DNA from 2 places in the Bradyrhizobium sp. NP1 genome. Region 1 is predicted to be linked to the other one. Evidence: predicted binding sites of a transcription regulator. Region 1 holds the regulator's gene; the other holds the start of a gene.
The links. Region 1 encodes PhoB, which activates phosphate uptake and scavenging genes when phosphate is short. Its sites were predicted from a motif close to TGTCATNNANCTGTCAT; they were not measured.
Positions count from the first base shown of each region.

Region 2: a site for PhoB is predicted at 2,466-2,482, ahead of QOU61_RS01545 (alkaline phosphatase D family protein). Genes of this name have one in related genera too.

Region 1 covers NZ_CP127385.1:831,299-835,713, reverse strand. The annotation lists gene QOU61_RS03920 (aspartate aminotransferase family protein) at 1-823, opposite strand, end outside; gene QOU61_RS03915 (GcrA family cell cycle regulator) at 1,289-1,801, shown strand; gene phoB (phosphate regulon transcriptional regulator PhoB) at 1,971-2,675, opposite strand; gene phoU (phosphate signaling complex protein PhoU) at 2,734-3,453, opposite strand; gene pstB (phosphate ABC transporter ATP-binding protein PstB) at 3,481-4,302, opposite strand; gene pstA (phosphate ABC transporter permease PstA) at 4,299-4,415, opposite strand, start outside.
Region 2 covers NZ_CP127385.1:322,478-326,892, reverse strand. The annotation lists gene QOU61_RS01560 (4a-hydroxytetrahydrobiopterin dehydratase) at 84-389, opposite strand; gene QOU61_RS01555 (TAXI family TRAP transporter solute-binding subunit) at 647-1,987, shown strand; gene QOU61_RS01550 (VOC family protein) at 2,077-2,427, shown strand; gene QOU61_RS01545 (alkaline phosphatase D family protein) at 2,541-4,139, shown strand; gene QOU61_RS01540 (response regulator) at 4,214-4,415, opposite strand, start outside.

The sequences.
Region 1 (4,415 bases):
AGCCGTGCGAGCCCGGCGCCATGCCGGAGGCGGCCTCCGCGCTCGCCAGCACCGCGCCAATCGGAAAACCGCCGCCGAGCGCCTTGGCGAGCGACATCACGTCAGGGGTAACGCCGAGCCGCTTGTAGGCGAACAGCTCGCCGGTGCGGCCCATGCCGGTCTGCACCTCGTCGAAGGCGAGCAGAAGGCCGCGCTCGTCGCAGAGCTGGCGCAGCGCCTTGAAGAAGGCCATCGGCGCCGAGCGCACGCCGCCTTCGCCTTGCACGGGCTCGATCAGGATGCCGGCGGTGTGGGGACCGATCGCCTTCTTCACCGCCTCGATGTCGCCATGCGGCACCTGGTCGAAGCCGTCAACCGGCGGCCCAAAACCTTCGAGATATTTGGCGGAGCCGGTGGCGGCGAGCGTCGCGAGCGTGCGGCCGTGGAAGGCGCCCTCGAAGGTGATGATGCGGTAGCGCTCGGGATGGCCCTTGGAGAAGTGATAGTGGCGCACCAGCTTGATCACGCCCTCCATCGCTTCCGCGCCGGAATTGCAGAAGAACACGAGGTCGGCGAAGCTCTCATCGCACAGCCGCGCGGCGAGCTTCTCGCCATCGGGGCTCTTGAACAGGTTCGACATGTGCCAGAGTTTCGTCGCCTGCTCCTGCAGCGCCTTGACCAGATGCGGATGCGCGTGGCCGAGCGCGTTGACCGCGACGCCCGAGGTGAAATCGAGATAGCGCTCGCCGTTGGTCGCGACCAGCCAGCAGCCTTCGCCGCGTTCGAAGCCGAGGTCGACCCTGGCGAAAACCGGAAGCAGATGCGACGTGGCGCTGTTGGTCATGGCGGTCACTTGAGCGTTCGAGAACAATGATGATGCGCGCATTGGCGCGGCCGCATCAACAGCAGAAAACAAAACGTGCCGCCTTTTCAGGGCGGCACGTAGAAGCATTCTAGGCGCGCAGAGATGGGTGTCAATGCCGTCAGGCGCAGGCTGCGCGGGGCCTGTGCCGCCCGTAACATTGCGGTGTGGTGGAAAAGACAAAATCAAATGCATAAGTAACGGAACATGTGGACGTCGTGGCCGGGGACTCTTGCGCCCGAGTCACGCCATATTGTAGCGTTTGGGCCGTCGGATACGACATCTCGTGCGGCGGTTCTGACCCTCAAGAGTGTTAACGGTTCGCGTAAACGTCCGGGCGCGCCTGATCGGCCCGGCGAGGGTTAAGGGATTCTGCGCGCAGGGATTTTTTTTGGCATCGCAGCACCGCCTGGCAAGCGGCCGGCGCTACGCGAAGGGAAGAGCGTGATGACGGTATTGACCTGGTCCGACGAGCGCGTCGAGCAGTTGAAGAAACTCTGGGAGGCCGGCCTGTCGGCGAGCCAGATCGCCGCCGAGCTCGGAAACGTGACGCGCAACGCGGTGATCGGCAAGGTGCATCGGCTCGGCCTTTCGGGCCGCGCCAAGAGTCCATCGTCGGCGGCGCCACGCCAGCGCAAGGCGCGCCCCGCCCAGCACATGATGCGGGTATCGCGCCCGGTCTCGCGCGGCAACACGGCGCTCGCGCACGCCTTCGAGGTCGAGCTCGAGCCCGATCCGATCGCCTATGACAACGTGGTGCCGATGAGCCAGCGGCTGTCGCTGCTCGAATTGAACGAGGCCACCTGCCATTGGCCGGTCGGCGATCCCGCCAGCCCCGACTTCTTCTTCTGCGGCGGCAAGGCGCTTGCCGGACTGCCCTATTGCGCACATCACTCGCGGGTCGCCTATCAGCCCGCCGCCGATCGAAGGCGGCCGTCGACCAAGCCGAATTCGAGGTAGGCTCGCTCGCCGGCGGATGTCGTCCCCGCGAAGGCGGGGACTCCGAACCACTGAACCACGTGGTCATTTCGAGCTGTCGATGCAGCTCGTCCAAGCAATCAAGACCTGCGGTTATGGGTCGCGGCCCGCGCGGAGCCTATCAACGCGCGCGTTCGCGGGACGACGGCGATCACTCCGCGGCTTTGGCGAAGCGGTCGTCGAGCGCGTAGCCGGCGCCGCGGACGGTGCGGATCGGATCCTGCTCGCGGCCCGGATTGAGCAGCTTGCGCAGGCGGCCGATATGCACGTCGACGGTGCGCTCGTCGATATAGATGTCGCGGCCCCAGACGCTGTCGAGCAGCTGCTCGCGGGAAAACACCCGGCCCGGGTGCTCGAGGAAGAATTCGAGCAGGCGATACTCGGTCGGGCCGAGATCGATCGGACGGCCGGATCGCGCCACGCGGCGCTTCTCGCGATCGAGCTCGATGTCACCATAGGCGAGCACGGTTGCGAGCCGTTCGGGGCTCGCACGACGCAGCAGGCCTTTCACGCGCGCCAGGAGTTCCGGCACCGAGAACGGCTTGACGATGTAGTCGTCGGCGCCGGTCGCAAGCCCGCGGACGCGCTCGCTCTCCTCGCCGCGCGCGGTCAACATGATGATCGGAAGCTGCTTGGTCTCGGGCCGCGCCCGCAGGCGCCGGCACAGCTCGATGCCGGACAGGCCCGGCAGCATCCAGTCCAGCACGATCAGGTCGGGAACGCGTTCCTTCATTCGCGTGTCGGCATCGTCACCGCGCGCCACCGTCTCGACCTCGTAGCCGTCTGCCTCGAGGTTGTAGCGCAACAGCGTGGTCAGCGCCTCCTCATCCTCCACCACCAGTATGCGCGCGCTCATGGCTAGGTCTTCTCCATTGGCTTGAGCCGTGGCCTGATCCGCTGCTTCGCCCCGCGGCTTAATTGTTGCCCGGAATCGTGGCAGCGAAGGTCGTCATGTCACCCTTCGGACGCTTGTCGAGAATCTGCTGGCCTTCGATCATGTAGAACACGGTTTCCGCGATATTGGTCGCATGGTCGCCGATCCGCTCGATGTTCTTGGCGCAGAACATCAGGTGAATGCAGAACGAGATGTTGCGCGGATCTTCCATCATGTAGGTGAGCAGTTCGCGGAACAGCGAGGTGCAGATGGCGTCGACCTCCTCGTCGCCCTTCCATACGCTCATCGCCGCCGGCAAATCGTGCGCCGCATAGGCGTCGAGCACGCTCTTGACCTGCTGCTGAACGAGGTCGGTCATGTGCTCCAATCCGCGGATCAGCTTCAAGGGATGGAAATCGCTTTCCAGCGCGGCGACGCGCTTGCCCATGTTCTTGGCGAGGTCGCCGATCCGCTCGAGGTCGATCGCCACCCGCATGGCGCCGACGATCTCGCGCAGGTCGACCGCCATCGGCTGGCGCCGCGCGATGGTCAGCACCGCGCGCTCCTCGATCAGGCGCTGCATGTTGTCGATCTCGAGGTCGGCCGCGACCACGCGCTGGCCGAGCGCGATGTCGTGGCGCACCAACGCGTCGACGGATTCGACGATCATGCGTTCGGCGAGGCCGCCCATCTCCGCTACCAGGCGGGTGAGTTCCTGCAGGTCGCTGTCGAAAGCCTTGGCGGTGTGTTCAGAAGCCATGTGTCAAAATCCTCCGCGGTCAGCGTGTCAGCCGAAGCGGCCGGTGATGTAGTCCTGGGTACGCCGATCGCTCGGCGAGGTGAAGATCTTGCTGGTCTCGTCGAACTCGATCAGCTCGCCGAGATACATGAAGGCGGTCTTGTCGGAGACGCGCGCCGCCTGCTGCATGTTGTGAGTGACGATCGCGATCGTGTACTGCTCGGACAGTTCCTGGATCAGCTCCTCGACCTTGGCGGTGGAGATCGGATCGAGCGCCGAGCACGGCTCGTCGAACAGGATCACCTCCGGCCGCACCGCCACCGTGCGGGCGATGCAAAGCCGCTGCTGCTGGCCGCCGGACAGGCTCAATCCGCTGGCGTTCAGCTTGTCCTTGACCTCGTTCCAGAGCGCGCCGCCGCGCAGCGCCTTCTCGACCCGGTCGTCCATCTCGGACTTGGAAATCCGCTCGTAGAGGCGGATGCCGAAGGCGATGTTCTCGTAGATGGTCATCGGGAACGGCGTCGGCTTCTGGAACACCATGCCGACCCGCGCGCGCAACAGGTTGAGGTCGAGCCGGGGGTCCAGGATATTGGTCTGGTCGAGCATCAACTGCCCACTGGCGCGCTGGCCCGGGTAGAGGTCGTACATCCGGTTGAAGATGCGCAACAGCGTCGACTTGCCGCAACCGGAGGGACCGATGAATGCCGTCACCCTGTTGGTGCCGAGCGTCAGGTTGATGTTCTTCAGCGCGTGGTTCTCGCCATAGTAGAAATTGAGGTTGCGAGCGGTCACCTTGGCGGGCGCCTCCGGCAGCGGCACCGAATGGCCGTGCGAGCTTGCGGTACTCATGGATACAGAAAGATCGTTCATTTTGCGCTCCTCTCGGCGCCCAGGATGCGCGCGCCGATATTCAGCGCGAGCACGGTCAGTGTGATCAGCAGGGCCCCGCTCCATGCGAGTTGCTTCCAGTAGGCATACGGGCT
Region 2 (4,415 bases), 510 kb from region 1:
TCTGACATTCGCATCATTTGCGGAGCCGCCGCCCTGGCAGTTGGGGATGTCGCCGCCGCGCCGCAAGGCTCGAGCCCGCCCGATCAGGACATGCCGAGCTGAGCGGCGATCGCGTTCATCGCCTTCGCCAGCTCGATGTCGCGCGAGGTCAGCCCGCCGGCATCGTGGGTCGACAGCACCACCTCTACGGTCTTGTAAACGTTTCGCCATTCCGGGTGATGGTTGCTCTTCTCGGCGACCAGCGCCACGCGCGCCATGAAGCCGAAGGCCTCGTTGAAATCGCTGAAGGTGAAGGTCCGTCCGATGGCGTCCCGCCCCGGCGTTTCCGACCAGCCGGGAACGCCTTGTAGCGCCGCTTTCCGCATCTCCCCTGACAGACGTCCGGCCATGATCGCCTCCTGTTTTGGGCTGGTTTGCCCCCTATCCTAACATTTGCAGCCGGTTCCGGGTCCTGTTCCGCCTCCCGGTAACCATGACGGGCTTGTAATCCCGCTTTATCCCGGAATTTGCTAGACTATTGCACGGCCCTACATTTGGGACGATGAAACCGAGCCTGAAGCGGTTGTTTGCCAGATCGATGACGAGCGGCCCCGAACCTGCCGACGTTTTGCCTTCGACCTCGCGCCGCTCGGCGGCGCGGCGGGCGATGCTCATCACCGTGGCCGGCCTGCTCGCGATCATCGGCGCGCTCGCCGGCGGCTACTACTTCGCGATACGCCCCGTCACCCTGCGCATCGCGGTCGGCCCGCCCAACAGCGATGACGTCAAGGTCGTGCAGGCGCTGACGCAGGCCTTCGCCCAGTCCCGCGGCTATGTCCGCCTCCGGCCGGTGCAGACCGAGAGCGCAACCGTAAGCGCGCAGGACCTCGCCGAGGGCAAGGTCGATCTCGCCATCGTCCGCGGCGACCTCGACGTGCCGAAGAACGCGCAGGCGGTCGCAACGCTGCGCAAGAACGTCGCCGTGCTCTGGGTGCCGCCGCGCGGCAAAGGCAAGAAGGGCGCGAAGATCACCAAGGTTTCGCAGCTCGCCGGCCGTCGCGTCGGCGTGGTCGGCCGCACCCAGGCCAATGTCAACCTGCTCAAGGTGATCCTGCAGCAATACGGCGTCGATCCGAACAAGGTGGAGATCGTGCAGTTCCCCGCGACGGAAGCGGCGGAGGCGATCCGCAACCAGCGCGCCGATGCCTATCTCGCCGCCGGCCCCGTCAACAGCAAGATCACGGCGGATGCGATCGCGGCATCGACCAGGGACGGTGGCACGCCGACATTCCTCGCCGTCGATACGGCGGAAGCGATCGCACAGAACCATCCGGTCTACGAGGCCGCGGAAATCCCGGCCGGCGCCTTCGGCGGCTCGCCCGACCGGCCCGACGACGACGTGAAGACCATCAGCTTCGCCCACCACATTGTGGCGCGCAAAGGAATTTCGGACGCTACGATTGCTACCTTCGCGCGCCAGCTGTTCGCGGTGCGCCAGCAATTGCTGACCGAATTCCCGCTGGCGGCCAAGATCGAGACGCCCGACACCGACAAGGATGCCGCGATCCCCGTGCATCCGGGTGCGGCGGCCTTCGTCGACGGCGAGGAAAAGACCTTCCTCGACCGCTACAGCGATTACATCTGGTGGGGCCTGATGGCGCTGTCGGCGATGGGCTCGATCGGCGCCTGGTTCGCCGGTTACCTGAAGAAGGACGAGCGCGACAGCAACACCCATCTGCGCGAACGCCTGCTCGAGATGATCCCCGCCGCGCGGCGCTCCGAGACCGCCGAAGAGCTCGACCAGATGCAGGACGAAGCCGACACCATCCTGCGCGATACGCTGTTGTGCTACGACCATGGCGCGATCGACGATGGCGCGCTCACCGCCTTCAACATCGCGCTCGAGCAGTTCCACAACGCGGTCGCCGACCGCAAGGCGCTCCTGCTCAGCCTGTCGCAGAACCTGCGAGCCACACCGGGCGCCCCGTTCCGCGCCACCGGCACCTAGTGGTCCGATTCCGGCATTCGCTCCCGCTTCAGGGGGCGCGTTTGCGGATCGGTTCGGTGCCGCGAGCCGGTTAGGGAGAAACGCCAGGCATGGCCGTCAAGCGCATCGTCGCCAACATCGCCGCATCCGACCTCGGCCGGGCAAAAGCCTTTTATGGCGATCTGCTCGGGCTCGACCTCGTCATGGATCACGGCTGGATCATGACCTTTGCCTCCGAAGCGACGATGACGCCGCAGCTCAGCGTGGCGACGGAAGGCGGATCCGGCACCGCCGTGCCCGACCTCTCGATCGAGGTCGACGATCTCGATTCCGTCTATCGCCGGATGACCGACAAGGGCGTTGCGATCGAATATGGCCCGGCCTCCGAGCCGTGGGGCGTCAGGCGGTTCTACGTTCGAGATCCCTTTGGCCGCCTGCTCAACATCCTTGCCCATCTTTGAGGCTTTGCGCCCGCGGGCGCGCGTGAACAATCGTTTGCTGTAATCGCGGCGTCACATAATCTTTCTAGGTCTTTCGGCACCCTCGGCGCATCCTGCCGGTGACGGAGGCTCGCATGACGATCCGAATTTCTTGCCGAATTTCTTGCCGAATTCCCCGCCAGAAGCTGCACGGCGTCACGCGCCGGCGCTTCCTCTCCACCGCGGCCGCGAGCGGCATCAGCGCCATCGCAATGCCCTATCTGTCGCGCGCTGCCGATCGGCCGGCGATCACCCACGGCGTGCAGTCCGGCGACGTCGGCGCCGATGGCGGCGTGGTGTGGGCGCGCGCCGACCGCCCCTCGCAGATGCTGATCGAGGTCGCGACCACCGAGTCCTTCAAGGATGCCCGCGCGCTGCCGCCGATCGCGGCCCTGCCCGAGAGCGATTTCACCGCCAAGATGCTGGTGGACAACCTGCCGGGCGGTCAGGACATTTTCTATCGCGTGCGTTTTCGCGATCTCTCGCATGTCGAGATCATGAGCGAGCCGGTGGTCGGCCGCTTCCGCACCGCGCCCGCCGACCGGCGCGACGTTTCCTTCGTCTGGGGCGGCGACGTCGCAGGCCAGGGCTGGGGCATCAACGCCGACGACGGCGGTATGTTCAGCTTCTCGGCGATGAAGAAGCACCGGCCGGATTTCTTCCTGCATTCCGGCGACACCATCTATGCCGATGGCGTCATTCCCTCGGAAGTGACGCTCGCCGACGGCAAGCTGTGGAAGAACCTCACCATCCCCGAAAAGGCCAAGGTGGCCGAGACGCTGGATGAGTTCCGCGCCGCCCACAAGTACAATTTCCTCGACGAAAACCTGCGCGCCTTCAACGCCGAGGTGCCGATCTTCGTGCAATGGGACGACCACGAGGTTACCAACAACTGGTCGGCCTCGAAGGACCTGCCCGCGGCCTACAAGGAGCGCAACATCGCGCTGCTCGCGGCGCGCGCCGCGCGCGCCTTCCACGAGATGTACCCGATGCGTGAAAGCATCGTGGAACCGGGCCGGGTCTACCGCACGCTGAGCTACGGCCCGCATCTCGACGTCTTCATGCTCGACGAGCGCAGCTACCGCGGGCCCAACGGGCCGAACCAGCAGACGGCTTACGGTCCCGACGCCTATTTCCTCGGCCCCGACCAGATGGCCTGGCTGAAGCGCGAGCTTCTGAACTCGCGCGCCACCTGGAAGGTGATCGCTTCCGACATGCCGCTCTCGCTCATCGTCTATGACGATGCGACGAACAGGAAGGGCTCGGAGGCGTTCGCGCAAGGCGACGGCCCGCCGCGCGGCCGCGAGCTCGAGATCGCCGACATCCTGCGCTTCATCAAGACCGCGCCGATCCACAACACGGTCTGGCTCACCGCCGATGTGCATTACGCGGCGGCGCACTACTACAACCCGGACAAGGCGCAATTCCAGGATTTCGAGCCGTTCTGGGAATTCGTCTCAGGCCCGCTGCATGCCGGCACGTTCGGTCCGAACGAGCTCGACAACACGTTCGGCCCCGAAGTGCGCTTCATCAAGGCGCCGGGCCTCGACAAGCAGAACCTGCCGCCGTCGGCCGGCATGCAGTTCTTCGGCCATGTGAAGATCGACGGCGCGTCTGGCCAGATGACGGTGACGCTGCGCGACCGCGCCGACGTCGCGCTATGGTCGACCACGCTCGATCCGAAGCTGGTTTAGGGCGACCCGCACGTTCGCTTGCCCTCTCCGCGGCGGGGGAGAGCGCGGCACTTCCAATGCCTTTCGGGCCTGTCCTAGCCCCCGCGCACAGCGTGGCGTTGCAGCACGGCGAGCAGCGCGTCCGACGAGCAGGGTTTAGGCAATCGCGGCCGTCTCGCGAAGGCCGGCGGGATCTTTGTGTCGGCGCCATAGCCGGTCACGAACGCGAACGGGATTTTCAGGGCGTCGAGCCGCGCGGCAATGGCTAAACTGTTTTCGCCGACAAGGCCGACGTCG